DNA from 3 places in the Citrobacter sp. RHB25-C09 genome. Region 3 is predicted to be linked to each of the others. Evidence: predicted binding sites of a transcription regulator. Region 3 holds the regulator's gene; each other region holds the start of a gene.
The links. The regulator CRP, encoded in region 3, controls carbon source genes, mostly activating them, when cyclic AMP is high. The targets are predictions, from matches to a motif close to ATGTGANNNNNNTCACAT.
Positions count from the first base shown of each region.

Region 1: a site for CRP is predicted at 3,256-3,273, ahead of mlc (sugar metabolism global transcriptional regulator Mlc). Genes of this name have one in related genera too.
Region 2: a site for CRP is predicted at 3,572-3,589, ahead of HVY19_RS17870 (glycine dehydrogenase). Genes of this name have one in related genera too.

Region 1 covers NZ_CP057483.1:2,091,696-2,099,630, forward strand. The annotation lists gene HVY19_RS09755 (carboxypeptidase M32) at 1-683, opposite strand, end outside; gene HVY19_RS09760 (MFS transporter) at 960-2,213, opposite strand; gene HVY19_RS09765 (LysR family transcriptional regulator) at 2,334-3,233, shown strand; gene mlc (sugar metabolism global transcriptional regulator Mlc) at 3,362-4,582, shown strand; gene bioD (dethiobiotin synthase) at 4,708-5,403, shown strand; gene clcB (voltage-gated ClC-type chloride channel ClcB) at 5,359-6,648, opposite strand; gene dmsD (Tat proofreading chaperone DmsD) at 6,661-7,275, opposite strand; gene HVY19_RS09790 (DUF1161 domain-containing protein) at 7,414-7,719, opposite strand; gene HVY19_RS09795 (YnfC family lipoprotein) at 7,837-7,935, shown strand, end outside.
Region 2 covers NZ_CP057483.1:3,779,005-3,786,939, forward strand. The annotation lists gene HVY19_RS17845 (amidohydrolase/deacetylase family metallohydrolase) at 1-892, opposite strand, end outside; gene HVY19_RS17850 (DUF4310 family protein) at 952-1,596, opposite strand; gene HVY19_RS17855 (DUF4311 domain-containing protein) at 1,608-2,384, opposite strand; gene HVY19_RS17860 (DUF4312 family protein) at 2,406-2,705, opposite strand; gene HVY19_RS17865 (SFCGS family glycine-rich protein) at 2,708-3,070, opposite strand; gene HVY19_RS17870 (glycine dehydrogenase) at 3,082-3,402, opposite strand; gene cybC (cytochrome b562) at 3,749-4,135, opposite strand; gene pmbA (metalloprotease PmbA) at 4,233-5,585, opposite strand; gene yjgA (ribosome biogenesis factor YjgA) at 5,679-6,230, shown strand; gene mpl (UDP-N-acetylmuramate:L-alanyl-gamma-D-glutamyl-meso-diaminopimelate ligase) at 6,329-7,705, opposite strand; gene fbp (class 1 fructose-bisphosphatase) at 7,881-7,935, shown strand, end outside.
Region 3 covers NZ_CP057483.1:377,631-385,565, forward strand. The annotation lists gene ppiA (peptidylprolyl isomerase A) at 1-257, shown strand, start outside; gene HVY19_RS01680 (YhfG family protein) at 366-533, shown strand; gene HVY19_RS01685 (putative adenosine monophosphate-protein transferase Fic) at 523-1,125, shown strand; gene pabA (aminodeoxychorismate synthase component 2) at 1,157-1,720, shown strand; gene HVY19_RS01695 (aspartate aminotransferase family protein) at 1,806-3,026, shown strand; gene HVY19_RS01700 (YccS/YhfK family putative transporter) at 3,045-5,132, opposite strand; gene crp (cAMP-activated global transcriptional regulator CRP) at 5,184-5,816, opposite strand; gene HVY19_RS01710 (OsmC family protein) at 6,123-6,527, shown strand; gene HVY19_RS01715 (phosphoribulokinase) at 6,623-7,492, opposite strand; gene HVY19_RS01720 (YheU family protein) at 7,545-7,763, opposite strand; gene HVY19_RS01725 (hydrolase) at 7,766-7,935, opposite strand, start outside.

The DNA.
Region 1 (7,935 bases), 1.7 Mb from region 3:
AGACGTCCCGCATTAAAATCAAAACCCAGCGTGGCCATGGTTTCCAGACCTAACTGACGCTGGATCTCCGTCGGAAATGGTCCAGCAGGCGGAATTAACGTCTGCTGCGTCTGCTTTTCGACCGCTCGGTTCAACAGGTCAGGAAGCCAGGATTTAAGATCGGCAAACAGCACGTCAAGCTGAGCGCTGGTCATATCCGGTTCATAAATATCAAGGAGGGCATCATAGGGCGAACTGCCTTTAACGTCGGCACGCAGTTTTGCTTCCTCGCGGCTAAGTTTTACGACCTCTTTTAAATTCGCCGAGAATCCCTGCCAGTCGTTTGCAGGACGCTGACTGCGCCAGGCGTGCTCACAACGGCTGCCGGCAAGTGATTTCGCCTCCACCAGCGATGCGGGCAGAAGCGATGCCTGAGTGTGCAAACGCGCTATTTCACGCAGGTTTGCCTGTTCTACATCGTTGAGATCTTCCTCGGCAGCGGCTGCTATCCACTGGGCGATTTTTGGATCGGTGATTATCTGGTGCTCCAGTACGCTCAGTTCGGCCAGTGCTTCACCGCGCGCAGTGCTCCCCCCGGGCGGCATCATGGTAAACATGTCCCAACTGGCGATGGCGGATAAATGAGAGAAGCGGGAGAGACGCAGGAAGGTGCGAGTGAGTTCCTGATAGTTGTTGTTAGCCATGAATCCTCTTCGACGGTCTGTGCAGGTTTATCCCCACCATAATGGGTAGTTATGTTTATCGATAGCCTTTTTTATAGTAGGCAACGGTGACATCGTACCAGTTGATAAAAAAAAGACGCACACAGCAAAATGAATCCAATAATTTGGGTCTTATTTGTTCTCCTGACGTTGGACGCAGCCAGAGAATTGATGGCGACAACATCAATTCCCGTTTTATGGTAAGACGGTGTTAGTAGACAGACGAAAAGTCCGGGTAGCGTGTTACCCGGACTTTTATTATACGTGCAGACGATGATGTAACCGTGTTCCTACCAGAATAGCCAACACCAGCATGATGGCGATAAATCCCCCCACACCGTTCCAGCCATAGTTGTGCCAGAAAACGCCACCCAGCGTACCGGCGATACTCGAGCCGAGATAGTAGCTAAACAGATACAGCGAAGAGGCCTGGCCTTTTGCCCGCCGCGCGCGTGGGCCAATCCAACTGCTGGCGACGGAGTGTGCGCCAAAGAAACCGGCTGAGAAGAGCAACATCCCGGCAAAGATCAGCCACAGCGAACTGAAGAGAGTCATTAACAACCCGAGCAGCATCACCACGGTAGAGAAAAGCATCACAGGACCGCGTCCATAACGCACTGTCATGGCGCCCGCTTTTGGCGAGCTCCAGGTTCCGGTCAAATAGGCGACGGAAAGTAACCCGACCACGGCCTGGCTTAATTCCCACGGCGAGAGCATCAGACGATAGCCAATATAGTTAAACAGGGTGACGAACGATCCCATCAGCAGAAAACCTTCTGCGAACAACAGTGGGAGCCCCTGGTCGCGCCAGTGCAAACGGAAGTTAATAAACAGCGTTTTTGGCCGCAGCGAGGTGGGACGGAAGTGCCGTGACTCCGGCAGGATCTTCCAGAACATTAATGCTGACGCGAGGGCAAAACAGCCAATGGCCGCCAGCGCAATTCGCCAGTTAAAGAAGTCGGTAAACACACCGCTAAGCAGACGCCCACTCATCCCGCCGATGGAGTTACCGCTGATATAGAGGCCCATCGAAAACGCCACGAAGCTTGGGTGAATCTCTTCACTAAGATAGGTCATCCCGACAGCCGCAACGCCGCTCAACGAGAGGCCGATCAGGGCGCGCATGATAAGGATGCCATGCCAACTGGTCATCATCGTCGAGAGCAAAGTGCAGGTGGAGGCGAGCAGAAGTGCAGTCACCATGACGGGCTTTCGCCCAATCGCATCGGAAAGCGGCCCGGTGAAAAGTAAGCCGACGGCCAGCATGCCGGTAGAGATGGAAAGTGAAATACTGCTGCTGGCCGGCGAAACGCCAAACTCATGGGATAAGACGGGAAGAATCGGCTGTACACAGTACAGCAGCGCGAAGGTAGCAAGTCCTGCGGAAAAGAGGGCTAGCGTGACGCGCATAAACGATGACGTACCGCGCTGAATAAACTGAACTGGCTGAGAAACGGTTTGCTGCTCAATGTCGCCTGCCGGGGCATCACTGACGGTAGTCGTACGGCTCACTTGAAATCCTTGCTTAACAACCCGCGTTTTAAAGGTCCGGGCGTAACCCTATTGCACAGAGTAGGAAAAACCCATTATTCTGTCTAATATATTAATAGTCTCAAATAATATCTTAAATATATGAATATAGAATTGCGTCATCTACGCTATTTTGTTGCGGTGGCAGAAGAGCTGCATTTTGGTCGCGCAGCCGCGCGTTTGAATATTTCGCAGCCGCCGTTGAGTCAACAAATCCAGGCGCTGGAACAGGAAATTGGTGCAAGGCTTCTGGCGCGTACTAACCGCAGCGTGGCATTAACGGCGGCCGGAAAGCAGTTCCTCGCCGACAGCCGGCAAATTCTGGGGCTGGTCACCGATGCCGCCGCCCGCGCTGAACGACTTCACCAGGGCGAGGCCGGAGAATTACGCATCGGCTTCACCTCATCAGCGCCGTTTATCAAAGCCGTTTCCGACACGCTGTCGCTTTTTCGTCAGGATTACCCGGACGTTCATCTGCAAACTCGTGAAATGAACACCCGCGAGCAGCTTGCACCGCTCAGCGAAGGGGCGTTGGATGTTGGACTGCTGCGTAATACGCTGTTGCCGGAAGCGCTTAACCATGAGCTGATCTTGCGCGAGCCGCTGATGGCGATGATCCCCCGGGACCACCGACTTGCGCAAAAGCCGGTGGTGTCACTTGCCGAACTAGCGCATGAGCCCTTCGTCTTTTTTGATCCTCACGTTGGGACGGGCTTATACGACGATATTCTTGGCATGATGCGTCGTTACCATCTGACGCCGGTTATCACGCAGGAGGTCGGAGAGGCGATGACGATCATTGGTCTCGTGGCGGCAGGACTTGGCGTATCCATTCTTCCGGCCTCGTTTAAAAAAGTTCAGGTCGACGAAATGTGTTGGGTTCCCATCGCGGAAAAAGAGGCTGTATCCGAAATGTGGCTGGTATGGTCCAGGCATCACGAACAGAGCCAGGCGGCAATCCGTTTTCGTCAACAGCTCATTCAGGCGGTGAGGGACGCTTAAATTAATTTAATAATCACTTAAAATGTGCAGTAAATCACACGGCTAAGTAAAAAGTTGACGCCGTGTATTGAAGTCATTCACCATAACCCACAGATTATTTCGGAGCGCGAAAATAAAGGGAGTAAGAGGTGGTTGCTGATATTCAGCCTGGACATATCGATCAAATAAAGCAGACCAATGCTGGCGCGGTTTATCGCCTGATTGATCAGCTTGGGCCGGTATCACGTATTGATCTGTCTCGTCTTGCACAATTGGCGCCCGCCAGTATTACCAAGATTGTTCGCGAAATGCTTGAGGCGCACCTGGTTCAGGAACTGGAAATTAAAGAAGCGGGGAGCCGTGGGCGTCCGGCTGTCGGCCTGGTGGTCGAAACTGAGGCCTGGCATTACTTATCCTTGCGCATTAGTCGTGGGGAAATCTTTCTCGCTCTGCGCGATCTGAGCAGCAAACAGGTCGTGGAGGAGTGCCTTGAACTTCCGTTGCATGACGATATGCCACTGCTTGACCGCATTCTTGTGTTGGTCGATCAATTCTTTATTCGCCATCAGCAAAAGCTTGAACGTCTAACTTCCATTGCCATTACCATGCCGGGCATTATTGATACTGAAAATGGTATCGTCCATCGGATGCCGTTTTATGATGATGTCAAAGAGATGCCGCTCGGCGAAGCGCTGGAGCAGCATACTGGCGTACCGGTTTATATCCAGCATGACATCAGCGCCTGGACAATGGCTGAAGCGATGTTCGGGGCTTCCCGGGGGGCTCGCGATGTCATCCAGGTGGTTATCGATCATAACGTTGGTGCCGGGGTGATCACCGACGGTCATTTATTGCATGCAGGCAGCAGCAGCCTGGTGGAGATTGGTCACACTCAGGTAGATCCTTACGGTAAACGCTGTTACTGCGGAAACCACGGTTGCCTGGAAACGATCGCCAGCGTTGAGAGTATCCTGGAACTGGCGCAACTGCGACTCGGGCAGTCGATGAGCTCTTCGCTTCATGGACAGCCGCTAACGGTCGATTCTCTGTGCCAGGCCGCGTTAGCGGGCGATCTGCTGGCAAAGGATATTATCACCGGGGTCGGTACGCACGTTGGGCGCATTCTGGCCATTATGGTGAATTTGTTCAACCCGCAAAAAATACTGATTGGTTCCCCGCTCAGTAAAGCCGCCGATGTGCTGTTTCCCGCCATTGCAGACAGCATTCGTCAGCAGGCGCTGCCTGCCTATAGCAAAAATATGGTCGTGGAAAGTACACAGTTTTCTAATCAAGGAACGATGGCGGGTGCCGCGTTAGTAAAAGACGCGATGTATAACGGTTCTTTGTTGATCCGTCTATTACAGGGGTAACATTTTTTCATTGTTCTACCAAAATTTGCGCTAACGCAAGCTGACTCCACCTGGCATACCTTAGACTTTCTCCACTGTATTATTTTCCTGACTTATATTTTCGTAGCATAACGGTGGAGTTAGTGATGCTGAAGCGTTTCTTTATTACAGGTACAGACACTTCTGTGGGGAAAACGGTGGTTTCCCGCGCATTACTACAAGCGTTAGCGTCAGGTGGTAAGAGCGTAGCCGGTTACAAACCCGTCGCGAAAGGAAGCAAAGAGACGCCAGAAGGTCTGCGCAACAAAGATGCGTTGGTACTGCAAAGCGTATCGACGCTGGAGTTACCTTACGAAGCCGTCAATCCCATCGCTTTTAGCGAAGACGAAAGCAGCGTCGCCCATAGTTGTCCCATCAATTACACGTTGATTTCCAAAGGGCTGGCTAGCCTGACGGACAAAGTCGATCACGTGGTGGTGGAAGGTACTGGCGGCTGGCGGAGTCTGATGAACGACCTGCGCCCGCTGTCAGAATGGGTGGTGCAGGAACAGCTACCGGTTTTGATGGTGGTGGGGATTCAGGAAGGCTGCATTAATCATGCGCTATTAACCGCACAAGCCATCGCCAATGACGGCCTGCCTCTGATTGGCTGGGTCGCTAACAGGATTAATCCAGGGCTGGCGCATTACGCTGAAATTATCGATGTGCTGGGGAAAAAAATTCCTGCGCCATTAATCGGCGAGTTGCCTTATCTACCGCGCGCCGAGCAGCGTGAACTGGGGCAATATATTCGCCTGTCAATGCTCGGCAGTGTGTTGTCGGTAGATCGAGTCCTGGCGTAACGTCCTCGCCAGAACCGACGCCAGCACACAGGCAATCAATAAGCCGGGGAGCAGTCGATACTCTCCGGTCATTTCACAAATCATCAGGCTGGACATCACCGGGGCATGCGTTGTGGCCGCAAGCAGTGTCGCCATTCCCGTCAGACCAAGTAGCAATGTAAGCTCATCCGTTCCAGGAAACCAGATCCCCCAGATACGCCCCAGAATCATTCCCAGTGAGAGGCCAATAAACAGCGTTGGCGTAAATACACCGCCCGGTGCGCCGGATCCGCTGCTGGCGAGGACGGCTAACAGTTTACAAAGAAAAATACCGGTGATGACCAGCAGCAGAGGCGGAGAAAGTAAAAAGGATTGCACCACGCTGTAACCATTTCCCCACACCGTCGGGGTGAGCAGCGAAAGCAGACCAACAATCAGTCCCCCCAGCGCAAGTTGCCATGGCGGGGTGAGTTTGAGCCGTAGAAAGGCAAGATGGCTGGTGGACATCAGTCCGATTAGCAAAGGGCCGCATAGTCCCGCAAGCACACCGGTGACCAGGATCAAACCGTATTCAAGACTCTGTAATTCCAGCGAAAGATGAACCGTGTACAGCAACGAACTTCCGCCGCCGAGAAAATGCGTGGCGACCAGCGCAACAATGGCGGAAATGACTACCGGTCCGAGCGACGCCAGCATCAGCGTGCCAAAGAGAATTTCTGCAATAAACAGCGTGCCCGCCAGCGGTGCATGGTAAGCGCTGGCCATTCCTGCCGCCGCGCCGCAGGCGATCCACAACCTCCACTCGTCACGAGGAGTAAACCTGCGCGCAAGACAGGAAGCCGCCAGCGCCGCCAGTAAAATCATCGCTCCTTCACGACCAATGGCGCTACCGCTGGCGACCACGAATAAAGAGGCAAGGGACTTAATCAGGCTGGCGCCATAATCAAACTGACCGTCGCTGCGTACGGCTTCCATATAATCTGTGGAGGCATGCGAACGTTGTTGGTGTCGCTTTTGCCAACCCCATAACATCAAACCTGCAGCCAGTCCGCCCAGCATTGGGGTCAGGACTCTCCGCCAGGGAGAAAGCCCCGTTGCGGCGTTGACCAGGCTTCCGGTGTCATTACTCAGGAATACCCATTCCAGCAACAGCATGGCGTGACGGAACGCAGAGACAGCAACCGCGGCTAACACGCCGATCATGACCGCAATGAGCAGACGGCGAAGTAATAAATGGAGATCGGGCCAGGGATGAAGTCGATGCATCGTCATCGACAGTCAACGGAATAGCTTTTTGTCGGCGACAGGAAGCGTTAACGCAGATTGCCACTGGCCGAGAGTCAGTCGTGCAAGCTCGCCTAATGCCTGGTAAAACGGATGTCCGGCATTTTGGGTAAATACGTCCATAAAGCGCGAGGACCAGGGAAAAAGATGCCAGGCCAATAGCTCCTCACACTGGCGGTGGCGACCGTTTTCCGCCAACCAGGCAGCCTGCAGTAGCAGAGAGCCGAAATGATCTTCAGGTTCGTTTTGCGCCACGACAAAGTGAATATCGTTTTCCCGCATCCACTGCCGCAGCGAAAGTGTCGATTCTCCAAAAAGGACGTTTTCGCGATCCAGCCACACTGAACCCCACGGCGGAGATGGCAATGCGTATGGCCCAACAAACAGACGCTGCCAGACCTGAGTCAGTGGTTCGTTACCTTCACGCTGGAATAATGCGCGAAGTGGCGTCAGTTGTTCCTGCGGCAGCGGCCATTGCGCTGTCCAGTCGCTGTTTGTGAGGGCTGACACCAACGGTGTGGCCTGTTCACTCTGCGGGGAAAAATAAAACAGCGCGCCCAGCACGCGTGCAGTCATGGCAAAATCTTTCTGTTGCGTTATTCCAGTCATCAAAAGCATCCACAGACAAGGTGTGTGTTGCACTATACCGTGCGTAGCAGGCGTGAGTTTACCTGCAAAGGCGGGCCGGTTATTAATCCATATCAAAATGAAGTTACCCTCCGGGAAGGAGGGTAACAAATGTCGGGCTTATTGCGGTTCGTTGGCTGCCCCGTCATGGGAGGGTGTAGTGCTTGCCGGTGCATTACCGCTACTGGTTCGGGTATAAAGAATTTTATGCGTATCGTTAGCACAGTGGCCAACAACCTGCGAGTCGGGTTGGTCAGCTTGATCGTTGGGAACAATGTTCAGGGAGAAATTCGCTTCCGGAACACCGTTGTTGATAATGCGCTGCTGAATGTCGCTTTTGATACGTTCACATGAATCGGGTGCTGCCAGTACTACGGGTGAAGCAAAGAGCAGCAGACAAGCAAGCGTTCCTTTGGTCATTTTCATGGTCAGCTCCTTTTGTGATATGCGTAGAAATAAGCATAGCAAATGTAGTGTAAACAACTGTATTTGCTAAAATGATTGGGAATCGTCCTTAATTATGGGAAATATGTGAAAAACCAGATCCTTCTTTTTGCTTTCGGCCTGGCGCTGGCGGGGTGCGATAACAGCGCAATCCCGCTCTCCTTTACGCCGGAGATGGCCAGCTTTTCTAATGAATTT
Region 2 (7,935 bases), 980 kb from region 3:
CCTGTGGCAGTGACATGCCGATGGCGAGGAATTTCGACATAACATTCGCCAGAGAATGAACCGGACCGCTAATCCGGTTACGGCAATAGATATCTGAGCTGATGGTGTGCGGCAGAATGCCTAAGCCGATCGCGCGTTTCGCCACCGCAAAGCTCAGGCTGGCGGTGCCATGCCCAACATCAAGACGGACGCCACGCTGAATCGCCCGGGTTACTGACGCACGCAGTTCACCTTCCGGCGTCAAAATGCGGTTGGGTTTACCGTTGAAACAGTGGGTGATGATATCGCCCGCACTCAGACGCTCTGCAATCTCATCCAGATCCGGCGGGTTATTGCCGATGTGGACCATCAACGGCAAATCGCCATTCTCTTTCTGCATCGCTTTAGCGCGATCCAGCGGCGTAATGCCGTTTTCGCCGACCACGCTGCTGCTCATGCGCGCCTTCAGGCCAACGATGAAATCCGGGTGGCGTTGAACCGCCTGCTTCACCGCATCGGCATCAATATTGGCCATGTTGGCCAGCTCGTTTTGTGCAATCAGTCCGACGCGGGAAATGTTGAGCAGCGCGTAAACCTCGGTTGCTGCGTCATGCGTGAGGGTGTAGAAATCGTCAATATCATCAGCACCCGTGCTGCCTGCATCGACGACGGTAGTGACGCCCGTGGCAATCCCCACGCTGTCCGGTTCGTCATGATAAATCGGAGATTTCGGGTAGCAGTGAACGTGCGAATCTATCCACCCTGCACTGACGAAAATCTCACCCTGCAAATCCACGGTTTTCACTGCAGGACCGTTGATTTCGCCCAGCGCGGCAATTTTGCCGTCCTGAACTGCGATATCACAGACCGTGTCGTCAACCAGACGCGCGCGGCGCAGGAGTAAATCAAACATGTCTCTCTCCTTTTGCCGGATGGCGGCATAACCGCCTTATCCGGCCTACAAAGTTGCAGTTAGCTAATCGCGATCGGGAAAATAGACCCTAAAATCATTGCCCCAAGGATCGCGCCACCGGTGATCGGTTTCTGCCAGAGATAAAACAACAGAGCGCCCACCAGAGAACCGATCCCGATTGGAATAGACGCGGTCATCGCGCTGAGGATAATCAACGGACCGAGGAAGCGACCGGAAGCGTTACCGGCCCCCATCATCACATCCGCCCCATAGGTTGAGTCGCTCTGGTTGATGGTGAACTTACGCGCCAGAATGATGATGTAACCAATCAGCAGACCAATGCCCAGCCCCGTTGCCAGCGCGGCGATAAAGTTTTCGACCGGGAAAATGATGCCCGCACCCAACAGCAGTGCCGGAACGCCTAAGCCCACGCCGGTCTGAATGGCGCCGCCGATATCCAGAATTCCCACCAGGGAACCTTCAATGATGCGGGCAAACAGGAAGCTCGCGCCAAACGCCGCTACTGCGCCGTAGGAGCCGGTATCAATTCCCGCTTTCAGCATAGCCACGAAGGCCACTTCGTTGAACGCGCCGATCCCATACAGGTAGTACATGTGCGTCCCGGCAAATACACCGGAAGAGAGCAGGCCAACGAAGATCGGGAACGACCAGTCGGCAAACCAAAAACCTTTATTCTGTTCCATTGTGGCCTCCGTTATTTGCCGCTAAGCGAGTTGTGGATCAGTTCGAGCCAGTTCGGCACGATCATGTGGAAGGATTCGATCATCTTCATGTCGAAGCCACGGAAGAAGCCGCTCAGGACAAACAGCAGAACAATGGCGACCATCATTACTTTGGTTACATGGTTCCAGCCGCTTTCCTCAACGCCTTTACCGATCAGGATACCCAGAACCAGACCCGGTACGGCGTTCCCCATAATCAGCTGCGCTGCGCCGCCGAATACGGTCGCCCAGAAGCCTGATTTCTTACCGGCGTCGATGGCCGCCAGCCAGAAGATCACTGGCATCACGGTGTTCACCAACAGGTTTGCAGCCGGCACCAGTACTTTAACGGCGGTGACCTGCAATGCTTCCGGTACGGAAGAGGCGGTGAGGTTAAGGAAGGTGACGACGATCATGCCGATAACGCCGCAGGCAATCGCCATTTTTTTCGGGTCATGCAGCGTTTCGCCGACATTTCGGTTTTTGAGCATCAGCGCTGCGGCACCCCAGTTAGGGATAATGCGGTGATCAACGTCCTGGGTAAATGAACCTGCTGCAACGGAAGAAGCCCAGGCGTTGAAGAAGAATCCCAGACCAAACGAGAAGTGAGAAGCCGGATCCCCTTCGCAGGAATTCAGTTCTCCCAGAGTACGAAACGCGCCCATCCCCTGTGTGGTAGGCGCATGAAACATGCGTGCAGCCCCAGCACCCACACCTACGCCGACAAGGGCACCGATGATGAGCGATTTTATTAAAATTATCAGGAACATAGTTAGCCTTCTTTAAAAGAATCAGCGTTGCGAGACAAAATCCACCTTCTCCAGATTGATGGCTGTCACGTTGACGGTCACATCCAGCTCCACGCTGTAAGTGTGTCTTTCCCGGCGCAGAAAGAAGAACAGAAAGGCTTCTTTACGCACCGTTTCACGCGCATGAACAACCTGCACATCCTGTGGCTCAATACGCAGTAAAATATGCGGCGATGCTTTCATCACCGCAGCCTGAACGTGGTTCAGGGCATCGGCAAAGGCGCGCGCTTTGGCTTCGCCTTTACCTGTGACTCTCACCGTGGTGGTGAATTGTTCTTTCATGTTTAAGCGCCGTACTTCTTCTGCCACGCCTGAACCAGACGTTCGCCGAGCTCTTCTTTATCCATAAAGCCGAAACCCAGCACATTGCAGCCTTCGTTTATCGCCGTTACGCCTTCGTCCACCGAGCGCATACCGTATTTCGCTTTGTAGCCGTGTTTGTTTTGCGCGGTGATTGCCCCCGCGCCGCCGCTGCCGCAAAAGGAGATGCCAAAGGTGGCATTTTCCGCCTTCATCACGTCGCCCAGTTTCATGTCAGCCGCAACGCCCGGTACGACGACCGCACGTCCGCCCGCTTTTTCCACGCCTGCTGCCACTTTCTGGCCTTTACCCAGACGATCGCCAATCACAACGGTAATTTGTTCCATCTTTTTGCTCCTTAAAGGTTGTCTTTCGCGACTTCAAAGTGGACTGACAGCAGCCAGGCCTCTTCTTCAGGAAGATTGCCAAATGCTGCGACCACGTCGCGGGCAAGCGCCATTGACTCGGCTGAAATTTCATCAAATAAGCTGGCTTCCACTTCCGGCAAAGGCTCGCCGGTCACTGACCGGTGCGCCATGGCGCGAACATGAGACGTCAGCATTTGTTCCTGTACGGCGTTGGGGATGATGTGGTGGTTACGCAAGAGGGCATAAATCTGTGCCAGCATGCGATCGGCCAGTTCTGCGGTTTGCGTCACCCGATCTCCCGTGTCGTTCATTACTGCTCCGTTATTCACTCGTCTTACCCCGTTAATGGCTCTGAGTTAAAACTAGCGGCGGGGGTAAAAAGTTTGTAGCGAGTTGTTTTCCACTTCGAAGTGGAAAGGCGAGGGGCAATAGTGATCTGCTCCACAGAAATTGGGCTTTTGACGATTTAGCGCGGCTTAAATGTGATGAGCATCACAAAATGTAGTGAAAACAGAGCAAGGGAAACGGACGATGAAGGTGCTGTGAAAATGTGAAACTGTGATGAATATGACGTTTACTCAGCGGAGATGAAGACTGCCGGATGGCGACGCGAGCGTCTTATCCGGCCTACGTCGTCTGCAGGCCGGAACGTGTAAATTAACGATACTTCTTGTGATACGCGTTACGGGTGGTTTTGAACTCTTCCGCAGCGGCTTTAGCTTCGGTGACTTTGCCTTCGTTCGCCAGCTTCAGCGCGCCGTCGATCTGCCCTACCAGCTCATCGAAGCCGTGACGATAGTCTTTCATTTCAGGCGCATCAGCGGCTTTGCTTTCCAGCTTCGGCGGCGTGGCTTTTTGCGCATCCAGCGCGGCGGCACGCATTTTGGTTAACGCATCTTTTACTTCGGTCGCGTTATCCGCTTTCTCAACGACTTTAAGGTTGTCGTTGAGGATTTCCATATTGTCTTCCAGATCGGCGGCAAAAGCCGAAGATCCAAGCGCCAGCGTTGATACTGCGATGATTGCTAACAGGTGTTTACGCATTGCTTACTTCCTTTTTTTATTATTCAACAATGACTTCTCATACTCTGAATACTTCGCGTTGCAGGCAATAGACCTGAGACGCGAAGTATGACGGGTATTATTGGCCGGCGATTTTCATCTCCGGTAACAGCACCGAACCACACTGTATATTGCTGCGTGTTTCAATATCGTTACCAATTGTCACAATATTGCGCCACATCTCTTTTAAATTTCCAGCAATGGTGATTTCGCTCACAGGATACTGAATTTCACCGTTTTCTACCCAGAAACCGGCCGCGCCACGGGAATAATCGCCGGTGATGCCGCTTACCCCCTGTCCCATCAGTTCCGTGACCACCAGGCCCGTGCCCATCTCTTTAAGCATCTGCTCGAAGCTCAGCCCCTGGCCGGCAATGCGCCAGTTATGAATACCGCCCGCGTGTCCGGTGCTTTTCAGCCCCAGCTTGCGCGCGGAATAGTTGGTCAGCAGCCACTGGGTCAGTACACCATCTTTGATAATGTCGCGACGTTCGGTACGCACGCCTTCACTGTCGAACGGTGAAGATGCCAGCCCTTTGAGCAGGTGCGGATGTTCTTCGATAGTCAGCCATTCCGGGAGGATTTGTTTACCCAGCGAGTCCAGCAGGAAAGTGGATTTGCGATAGACCGAACCGCCCGCAATCGCGCCAACCAGATGACCAAACAGCCCGGTTGCGACTTCATTGGCAAAAATTACCGGCGCTTTCATGGTCGACAATTTACGCGGCGAGAGACGGGATAACGTGCGGCGCGCACAGTCGGCACCGACCCATTCCGGCGTTTTTAGATCGCCTAACGCACGGCCAATGGTGTAAGCATAATCGCGTTCCATATCGCCGTTTTCTTCGGCAATCACGCAGCTGGAGAGCGAATGACGCGTTGAGCAATAGCCCTGCAGCATCCCGTGGCTGTTGCCAAACACCTTAATGCCGTAGTGGCTGTTAAAACTGCCGCCTTCGGTGTTAGTGATGCGCTTGTCTGCCTGCAACGCGGCCTGTTCTGCCCGCGCGGCCAGTTCGATGGCCTCGTCAGGGGAGACTTCCGCCGGGTGGAACAGATCCAGATCCGGGGCGTCAAAGGCCAGCAGGTCTTTATCCGCCACGCCCGCGCAGGGATCCGGTGAGGTGTAGCGTGCGATATCCAACGCTGCCTGTACGGTACGGGCGATCGCCTGCGGACTTAAATCCGTGGAGGACGCACTGCCTTTGCGGTTCTGGTGATAAACGGTGATGCCCAACGCACCATCGCTATTGAATTCGACGTTCTCCACTTCACCGTAACGGGTGCTTACGCTGATGCCGGTGGTCTTGCTGACGGCGACTTCCGCCCCGTCTGATTTGCCTGAGGCTAACTCCAGCGCGGTGGAGACGGCTTCTTCAAGAAGCTTACGCTGCGCTTCAACTTGTGAGATTACTTTCATCGCAAATGCCATACTGTAGAGAGTTTCTCTGAAGTCTAACAGAGAACCGTTTTTCAGTGCGCATCTTAACTGGTAACATTAGCCTCTTTTTTTAAGGAGCCTGAAATGACAAAGCAGCCCGAAGACTGGCTCGACGACGTTCCCGGTGATGACATCGAAGACGAAGACGATGAAATTATCTGGGTCAGCAAAAGTGAAATTAAACGCGATGCCGAAGAGTTAAAACGCCTGGGCGCGGAACTGGTGGATTTGGGGAAAAACGCGCTGGATAAAATCCCGCTCGACCCTGACCTGCGTGCCGCCATTGAACTGGCGCAGCGTATCAAAATGGAAGGACGCCGCCGCCAGCTCCAGTTGATTGGCAAGATGCTGCGTCAGCGTGACGTGGAGCCGATTCGCCAGGCGCTGGACAAGCTAAAAAACCGCCACAACCAGCAGGTGGTGCTGTTCCATAAGCTTGAGCAACTGCGTGATCGTCTGGTCGATGAGGGTGACGATGCGGTCGCGGAAGTGCTGGCTTTGTGGCCAAACGCCGACCGTCAGCAGTTACGGTCTTTGATCCGCAACGCGAAGAAAGAGAAAGAAGGGAATAAGCCGCCGAAATCAGCGCGACAGATCTTCCAGTATCTGCGAGAGCTGGCGGAGAACGAAGCGTAATTCCGCACGGAGAGAGTGCCGGATGGCGGCATAAATGCCTTATCCGGCCTACAGACAATACGTAGGCCCGGTAAGCGTCAGCGCCACCGGGCATTTTTTTACTCTTCTACAGCTTTCGCTTTCTTCGCCAGACCATCCAGCAGCTTCTGGTGAATTCCACCAAACCCGCCGTTGCTCATCACCAGAATGTGATCTCCCGGCTGGGCTGATTTCACCACCATCTCCGCCAGCACATCCACATCGCCACTCCAGTGAGCAGGCTGAATGCAGGCTTCGGCAACTTCCGCGACCTGCCATGAAATATTCTGCGGTTGCAGCAGATACACTTCATCCGCCCGCCCTAATGATGGCGCCAGATCGTCTTTGCACAGCCCCATTTTCATGGTGTTAGAACGTGGTTCCAGCACCGCGAGAATACGCGCCGTACCACCCACTTTGCCACGCAGTGCAGCCAGCGTTGCCAGGATCGCCGTCGGGTGATGGGCAAAATCGTCATACACGGTGACGCCGTTGGCTTCGCCGCGCAGTTCCAGACGGCGGCGGGCGTTAATAAATGAACCTAACGCATTCGCGGCATCGACCGGCTGAACGCCGACGTGACGGGCGGCGGCAATCGCCATCAAACCGTTATGCATGTTGTGTTCGCCTACCAGCGACCACTTCACTTCGCCGACTTTTTCGCCGTCCAGCCACACTTCCCATTCGGAGGCATCGGCGCTTAATTTCTTCGCCTGCCAGTGCCCCTGTTCGCCCACCAGCTCCTGCTCACTCCAGCAGCCCATCGCAATAGTCTGCTTCAGGTTGATGTCGTGTTCCGGGTAGATGATGCGCCCCTGACCCGGCACGATACGTACCAGATGGTGGAACTGTTTCTGGATCGCTTTCAGATCGTCAAAAATGTCCGCATGATCAAACTCAAGGTTATTGAGGATCAGCGTGCGCGGGCAGTAATGAACAAACTTGGAACGCTTATCGAAGAAGGCACAGTCGTATTCGTCTGCTTCAATCACGAAAAAATCGCTCTCGCCCAGACGCGCAGACACCTCAAAATTCCCCGGCACGCCGCCGATTACAAAGCCTGGCTTGTAGCCGCAGGCTTCCAGGATCCAGGTCGCCATGCCTGCAGTGGTGGTTTTACCGTGCGTTCCCGCAACGGCCAGCACCCAGCGATCGCGCAGCACAAAGTCGTGCAGCCACTGCGGGCCCGACATGTAAGGAATATTTTTCTCCAGCACCGCCTCAACGCACGGATTGCCGCGCGTCATCGCGTTGCCAATGATGACCAGATCCGGCTGCGGATCAAGCTGGCTCGCATCATAACCCTGAATCAGATCAATGCCCTGATTCTCAAGTAAAGTGCTCATCGGCGGATACACATTGGCGTCCGAACCCGTTACTTCATGGCCGAGCGACCTTGCCAGCATCGCCAGACCGCCCATGAAAGTTCCACAAATTCCCAAAATATGAATGCGCATACGTCACTGTCCTTTTTTAATCTGGGGGCCATTTTACGCATATGTCTGGCAAGTGAGAAACGCATTTCAGGATTATCCGTACTTTGCTGGCGCGATTCACCTGAGCGCAGCCCCTGAAATATTTGTTAAGATTGTTACGGTCGCTTTACTCCATATCAATTGCAGGGAAAGTGTTATGAAAACGTTAGGTGAATTTATTGTCGAAAAGCAGCACGAGTTTTCTCATGCTA
Region 3 (7,935 bases):
GCAACACGCGCGGCACCATCGCGATGGCCCGCACAGCGGACAAAGACAGTGCGACCAGCCAGTTCTTTATCAACGTGGCTGATAATGCGTTCCTCGATCACGGTCAGCGCGACTTCGGGTACGCCGTATTTGGTAAAGTTGTGAAAGGCATGGACGTTGCCGATAAAATCTCTCAGGTTCCGACAAAAGACGTTGGACCTTACCAGAATGTTCCTTCAAAACCGGTAGTTATCCTTTCCGCTAAAGTTCTGCCCTAACCCTTTCCCGCGCGGGCGCCTCTCGTCCGCGCAGTTTTACCTTCCCTGCATAACCGCGTTTTGCTGCTTATACTTGTGGCAAACACGGATCAATCAGGGAGGCGTAAAGTGAAAAAACTCACCGACAGGCAAAAATCCCTTCTCTGGGAACAGCAGCGAAACGCGAATTTTCAGGCCAGCCGCCTTCTTGAGGGGGTCGATAGCCCGCTAGTAACGTTGAGTGCCGAAGAGGCGCTGGCGCGTCTTGATGAACTCCGGAGGCACTATGAGCGATAAAATTGGCGACGATCGCGATCCGTATTTGTACCCGGGGTTAAACGTTATGCGTAACCGATTGGGCATTCGCCAGTTGGAGCGCCTGACGCAGGCTGCCTGGGAACTGACGGCACTGCGTGCGGCAACCATTGAACTTGGCCCACTAAAGCGGGGATTACCCCACCTGTGTGCTATCCACCGTCAACTTTACCAGGACGTCTTTGACTGGGCGGGGCGACTGCGTGAAGTGGATATTTATCAGGGAGATACGCCATTCTGCCACTTCGCTTATATCGAAAAAGAGGGCAACGCTCTGATGCAGGATTTGGAAGAAGAGGAGTATCTGGTTGGCTTGCCGAAGCCTCAGTTTGTCGATCGCCTTGCGCACTACTACTGTGAAATTAATATGCTGCACCCGTTTCGCCTCGGCAGTGGAATGGCGCAGCGGATCTTTTTCGAACAGTTGGCGCTCCACGCTGGTTATCTCCTGAACTGGCGCGATATCCTCGTAGATGACTGGAACCGGGCGAATCAGGAAGGGGCGATGGGGGATCTGAGTGCATTACAGGCGATATTTCGTAAAGGGGTAAGCGAAGCCGAGGAAACTGAGTAGAATAGCGCGGTTCTTTGGTTCCGGAGCCGCTATGATCCTGCTTATCGACAACTACGATTCATTTACCTGGAATCTCTACCAGTACTTTTGCGAACTGGGTGCGGAGGTCGTGGTTAAGCGTAATGACGAGCTGACGCTGGCGCAAATCGATGCGCTGAACCCAGCAAAAATCGTAATCTCTCCCGGCCCTTGCACGCCGGACGAGGCTGGTATTTCGCTGGCGGTGATTCGTCACTACGCCGGGCGAGTGCCCATTCTCGGTGTCTGTCTGGGGCATCAGGCGATGGCGCAGGCATTCGGGGCTACCATTGTTCGTGCCGCGCGTGTTATGCACGGAAAGACATCACCGATTACCCACCGCGGACAGGGCGTATTTCAGGGATTAGCCAATCCATTAACCGTCACCCGCTACCATTCGCTGATTATCGACCCCGCGACGCTTCCTGACGACTTAGTGGTCACCGCCTGGAGCGAAACGCAGGAAATTATGGGAATTCGCCACAAAGAGTGGGATCTGGAAGGCGTGCAATTCCATCCGGAAAGTATTCTCAGTGAGCAGGGACATCAACTGCTGGCAAATTTCCTCAATCGCTGATTTATGGTTGCTATTGAGTGATTTTTTATGCATATTTTGTGATTATAATTTCACATTCATGTATGCGTAACTGGATGATCATAAGATGGCAACTGAACAAACGGCAGTAACTCGCGCAACTTTCGATGAAGTCATTCTGCCAGTTTATGCACCGGCAGATTTTATTCCGGTGAAAGGTAAGGGCAGTCGGGTCTGGGATCAGCAAGGTAAAGATTACATTGATTTCGCCGGGGGGATTGCCGTAACCGCGCTGGGGCACTGCCATCCGGCGCTGGTGGATGCGCTGAAAACCCAGGGGGAAACGCTCTGGCATACCAGCAATGTTTTCACCAACGAACCGGCGCTGCGCCTGGGCCGAAAGATCATTGATGCCACGTTTGCCGAGCGCGTGCTATTTATGAACTCCGGTACCGAAGCGAACGAAACGGCCTTTAAGCTGGCGCGTCATTACGCCTGCGTGCGTCACAGCCCATTCAAAACAAAAATCATTGCCTTCCATAACGCCTTCCATGGTCGCTCGTTGTTTACTGTAAGCGTGGGCGGTCAGCCAAAGTATTCGGACGGCTTTGGACCCAAACCGGCGGATATTGTACACGTGCCATTCAACGACCTGCATGCAGTGAAAGCGGTGATGGATGACCATACCTGCGCGGTGGTGGTTGAACCGGTGCAGGGAGAAGGCGGTGTGCTTGCCGCCACGCCGGAATTCCTGCAAGGATTGCGCGAACTCTGCAATCAGCATCAGGCGCTGCTGGTGTTTGATGAAGTACAAAGCGGGATGGGGCGTACTGGCGATCTCTTTGCCTATATGCACTATGGCGTAACGCCGGACATTCTCACCAGTGCCAAAGCGCTGGGCGGGGGCTTCCCGGTTAGTGCCGTGCTGACCACGCAGGACATTGCCTCGGCGTTTCACGTCGGTTCACATGGCTCCACGTATGGCGGTAATCCGCTGGCCTGTGCGGTGGCAGAGGCGGCATTTGATATTATCAATACGGCGGACGTACTGAACGGTGTTGTGGCGAAGCGGCAAAGATTCGTCCAGCATTTACAGGATATCGATGCACATTATGACGTGTTCAGCGATATTCGCGGTATGGGCCTGCTGATTGGTGCAGAGTTGAAGCCGCAGTTTAAAGGTCGGGCGCGTGATTTCCTCTATGCCGCAGCCGATGCGGGCGTAATGGTTCTTAACGCTGGACCGGATGTGATGCGTTTCGCTCCGTCGCTGGTGGTGGATGACGCGGATATCGATGAAGGGATGGCGCGTTTTGCCCAGGCGGTGGCGAAGGTCTTAGGTTTGTAGGCCGGATAAGGCGTTGCGTTAACTTTTCATATCCCGTAGTCGACGACTGAGCCAGATCCCATGATGTGGGCGTTGACGCCAGGCCACTGAGGATATTGTGTGCATGGTGTTCAGATGTCCCAGAATCCGTTGTAGATGCTGTTCCAGGGTGCTTAACGAGCCGTGGGGCGGCATCTCCGGTGCTTCCAGAATATTCACATCTCCCGAACTACCCGGCCCGTCATACTCCAGCCTCTGCTGACAGCGCTGTAGCGCGATTTCACACGATTGCAGATACCGCTTCGCCAGGTCTGGAGTCAGCATCGTGTGCTCGCGCGCCAGCGTCGTCATGGCATTAATGTGCTCGACGATAAACTGGCTGTGCGTAACCCATAGCTTCATATCGTCCAGATAGTGTTTGTTAAAGCCCGGCTCCTGCATGGCCTGGTTCAGCGAGTTAAATAGCGTATTGTGCGCCTGATTGACTCGCATCCGCTGATACGCCAGCGGTGTGGCCTGCGGATCGTCACTCAGGATCAGGCGAATGGCCTCCTGGTCGGCCTCAAGCGCATCGTGGGCATTTTTGCGCAGCAGGCCGCTCTGCCATTGTGGCCACAGCCAGACGGTGCCGCCAAACGCGATCAGACAGCCAATAATCGTATCGACAAAGCGAGGAATGATGAACTGCTCGCCATCCAGCGTCAGCAGTTGCAGGGTATATACTGCCGTCACCGTAAACCCAACCGTTGCCCAGCCGTAATTTTTGCGGATCGTCAGATAACTCACCAGGGTAATGAGCAGCATCAACAACAGCGTATACCCCTCCGGAATATGAAAGTGCAGCGTGGCGCCGGCTACGATCAGCCCCACCAGCGTCCCAGCGCAGCGGTGCAGAATACGTACACGCGTTGCCCCGTAACCGTTTTGGGTAACAAACAACACCGTCATCAGTATCCAGTAGGGTTTCGGCAGATGCAGCGCGGTTCCCATCAGGCTGGCAACGCTTAACATTACGCTGATGCGCCCGGCATTACGCAACGCCGGCGATTTCAACGAAAGGTAGTTTTTCAATGCGGGCAGCAGCGGTAGACGCCGCTGCTTATCGGCCATGAGATCGCGGGGATACAGCGGGCGTTGGGTGCGCAGCACCCTGGCGATACGGCTAAAGTGCCAGTAACAGAACTGTCCCACCGGATTGTCAGGATGTTGATTAGCGATTTTCTCAAGAGCACCAAGCTGCTTTTCCATGGAAAATCGCGTTGGCAGACGGTGATAAAGAATATCATCGGCTAACACCCGCAGACGGGCTGCGATAACCTGCGCGTTCCAGCGGATGACCTGTTCCGCATGGCTGCGTTCGACCAGCTTCTGTACCTCCTCCGGCTGATGCAGACTGACCGAGATATGCTCCTGCAGATCAAGTGCTTCCTGAAATGCGCGCAGCATTCGCTTGTAGTCATTATTGCGATGCGCGGAAAGCATATGCATTTGCTGATAGCACTGGGTAATCAGATCGACGGCTTTCTGTTGCCGGGCCAGCAGCGGCGGCAGGGCTTTTTCCGGATCGGTATGCTGTGTCAGCATGCTGTATTTCGCTTCACAATAATCGGCGAGTTCACGGTATAGCAGGCTAAGCGACTCACGTAGGGGTTGTTCACGCCATAGCCAGAGCCAGAACCAGTTGAACAATCCGTACCATAAGGTGCCCAGGGCATAGATGAGCAGTGGTTCCCAGACCGGCATATTCCCGGCCAGACTCAGCGTGAAAATCGCGGCGATCAGCGACGCCGGAAGCAGCCTGGCGTGGAGCGCGCTTAACTCTGCCGTGACGCCGAGAGTCAGCGTTAGCCCGGTCAGGATCAACGGCAGGGGGACGTCCTGAAACAACAGCAGTTGCATCACCAGACTGCATCCGGCAAACAGCGATGCGCCAATGATCAGACGTTTGAAGAAGCGCTTATGTGGAGTGTCGAGCCCGGCGATATTGCAGCAGGCGGGGACGAGAGCAAAGAGTAAGCCCAGATGTAACTGACCAATGAACAGCCCGATGCCCACAGGTAAACACAACACCAACGTTTGGCGTAGTGCGTAGTTGATCTCCGGGTGATAAATCAGTCTGCGCCACATGGGTAAAACAAAAAACGGCGCGCTACACAGTAACGCACCGTTTCGACGGAATTAACGTGTACCGTAAACGACGATAGTCTTACCGTGTGCGGAGATCAGATTCTGATCTTCCAGCATTTTCAGGATACGACCAACGGTTTCACGAGAGCAGCCAACGATTTGACCAATCTCCTGGCGAGTGATTTTGATCTGCATGCCATCCGGGTGAGTCATCGCATCTGGTTGTTTCGCCAGGTTCAGCAGAGTCTGGGCGATACGACCGGTTACGTCGAGGAAAGCCAGGTTACCGACTTTTTCAGATGTAACTTGCAGACGACGAGCCATCTGAGAAGACAGGCGCATCAGAATATCCGGGTTTACCTGAATCAACTGGCGGAATTTTTTGTAGGAAATCTCAGCCACTTCACATGCTGTTTTAGCACGTACCCATGCGCTACGTTCCTGGCCTTCTTCAAACAGGCCCAATTCGCCAATAAAATCACCCTGATTCAGATAAGAAAGGATCATTTCTTTCCCTTCCTCATCTTTAATCAACACAGCCACTGAGCCTTTAACGATGTAGTACAACGTTTCCGCTTTTTCACCCTGGTGAATCAGCGTGCTCTTCGACGGGTACTTATGAATGTGGCAATGAGACAAGAACCATTCGAGAGTCGGGTCTGTTTGCGGTTTGCCAAGCACCATGCGCGATTATCCTCTGTTATAAGCTGTCTCCAGAGTCAGAAAAAGTCGCTGCTCTGGGTTTGCAAAAAAATGCTTCCCGAATCCTGGGAAGAGGCCGACAAAAACGAACTTCAGCCTGTAAATTGATGTCCTCTGCATACATGTGGTACGTCAATATATTACTGTAGCATCCTGACTGTTTTAGCATAGCTTTAGCCGTGTGTCTCCTGGTGTCTCGCTTCAGCATGACGCAGGTCGCCTTCCGTTGCGAGAATTGTTATGTGCGCGTAATCTGTAAGGAAAATTAACGCACTGGAGTTAAAAATTATGCAAGCGCGTGTTAAATGGGTTGAGGGTTTAACCTTCCTTGGGGAGTCCGCTTCCGGGCACCAGATTTTGATGGACGGTAATTCAGGTGACAAAGCCCCCAGTCCGATGGAAATGGTGCTGATGGCGGCGGGGGGATGTAGCGCGATTGATGTCGTTTCTATCCTGCAGAAAGGCCGTCAGGATGTGACCAACTGTGAAGTCAAACTGACGTCTGAACGTCGTGAAGAAGCACCACGCCTGTTCACCCATATTAATCTGCACTTTATTGTGACCGGCAATGAGCTGAAAGATGCCGCCGTCGCACGTGCGGTGGATCTCTCTGCGGAGAAGTATTGTTCTGTGGCGCTGATGCTGGAAAAAGCCGTCAACATTACCCATTCGTATGAAGTGATTGCGGCGTAATGGTCAGTGCCTGATGGCGCTGCGCTTATCAGGCCTACAGCAGGCGTCGTTTTGTAGGCCGGATAAGGCGTAGCCGCCATCCGGCAAACCTCACTTTACTCGATTTTTTTGCCTTCCATCAGTCGCTGTACCAGCGGCAGCATAATCAGTTCCATTGCCAGCCCCATCTTGCCGCCCGGCACCACTAATGTATTGATATGCGAAATGAATGAGCCCTGCAGCATCGCCAACAGCCAGGGGAAATCGATCCCCTCAAGATTACGAAAATGAATCACGACAAAGCTTTCATCCAGTGACGGAATACCTCTCGCCGCGAACGGGTTGGAAGTATCTACCGTAGGGACGCGCTGGAAGTTAATATGCGTGCGGGAAAACTGTGGGGTGATGTAATTGATATAGTCATCCATGGACCGGACCACGGAGTCCATCACTGCTTCGCGGGAATGACCGCGTTCACCCGTGTCGCGGATTAATTTTTGGATCCACTCCAGGTTAACGATGGGCACTACGCCCACCAGCAGATCCACATGACTTGCGACTTCGTGCTGTGGCGTCACTACGCCGCCGTGTAGCCCTTCATAGAACAGCACATCTGTGGGCTCCGGCAGAGGCTGCCAGGGGGTAAACGTACCCGGCACCTGATTCCACGGTACAGCTTCGTCGTAGGTGTGCAGGTACTTGCGCGACTGGCCTTTGCCCGTCTGCCCGTATTCAATAAAGGTTTGTTCCAGTAGGCCAAAGTCGTTGGCTTCGGGACCAAAATAGCTGATATGCCGCCCGGCGTCTCGCGCCTTGCGGATCGCCATGTCCATCTCCGGACGGGTATAGCGATGAAAACTGTCGCCTTCCACCTCGGCTGCGCGCAGATTTAACTGGGCAAAAATTTTACGAAACGCGAGGCTGGTGGTGGTGGTCCCCGCGCCACTGGATCCTGTTACTGCAATCACCGGATGTTTGGCAGACATAACAACTCCATGAATTCGTTGTAATTATAGTGTCGTCCGCCGACGGGGCGAGTTATTCGCGGAACTGTTTTCGCGGCATAATATTGACCGTTTCGTGCAGTTCAGACCATACCAGTACCGCTTCTCCGCACTGGAGTTGGCGTTTGACGTCGGCGACTTTTTGCTCAAGGGTACGTTCATGTTCACCATAGTCGGTGCCTTCGCGCAACACAAAGCTTTCTATCAGATTTTCCAGCGTTTCGGGGGAGAGGTCTTGCCAGGGGATCTGCATGGTTATTCCTCCAGGTATGGTGTCAGCCACTCGGGAATGCGCGACTCCAGCCACATCTCAGGCCGACGCAACGTGCCGCTAATAAACCCAACGTGACCGCCATGCTTGGTAAGTTGATATTCCACCTGTGACGGTAAATCTTCCGCTTTTGGGATTACGTGGTGGTCCATAA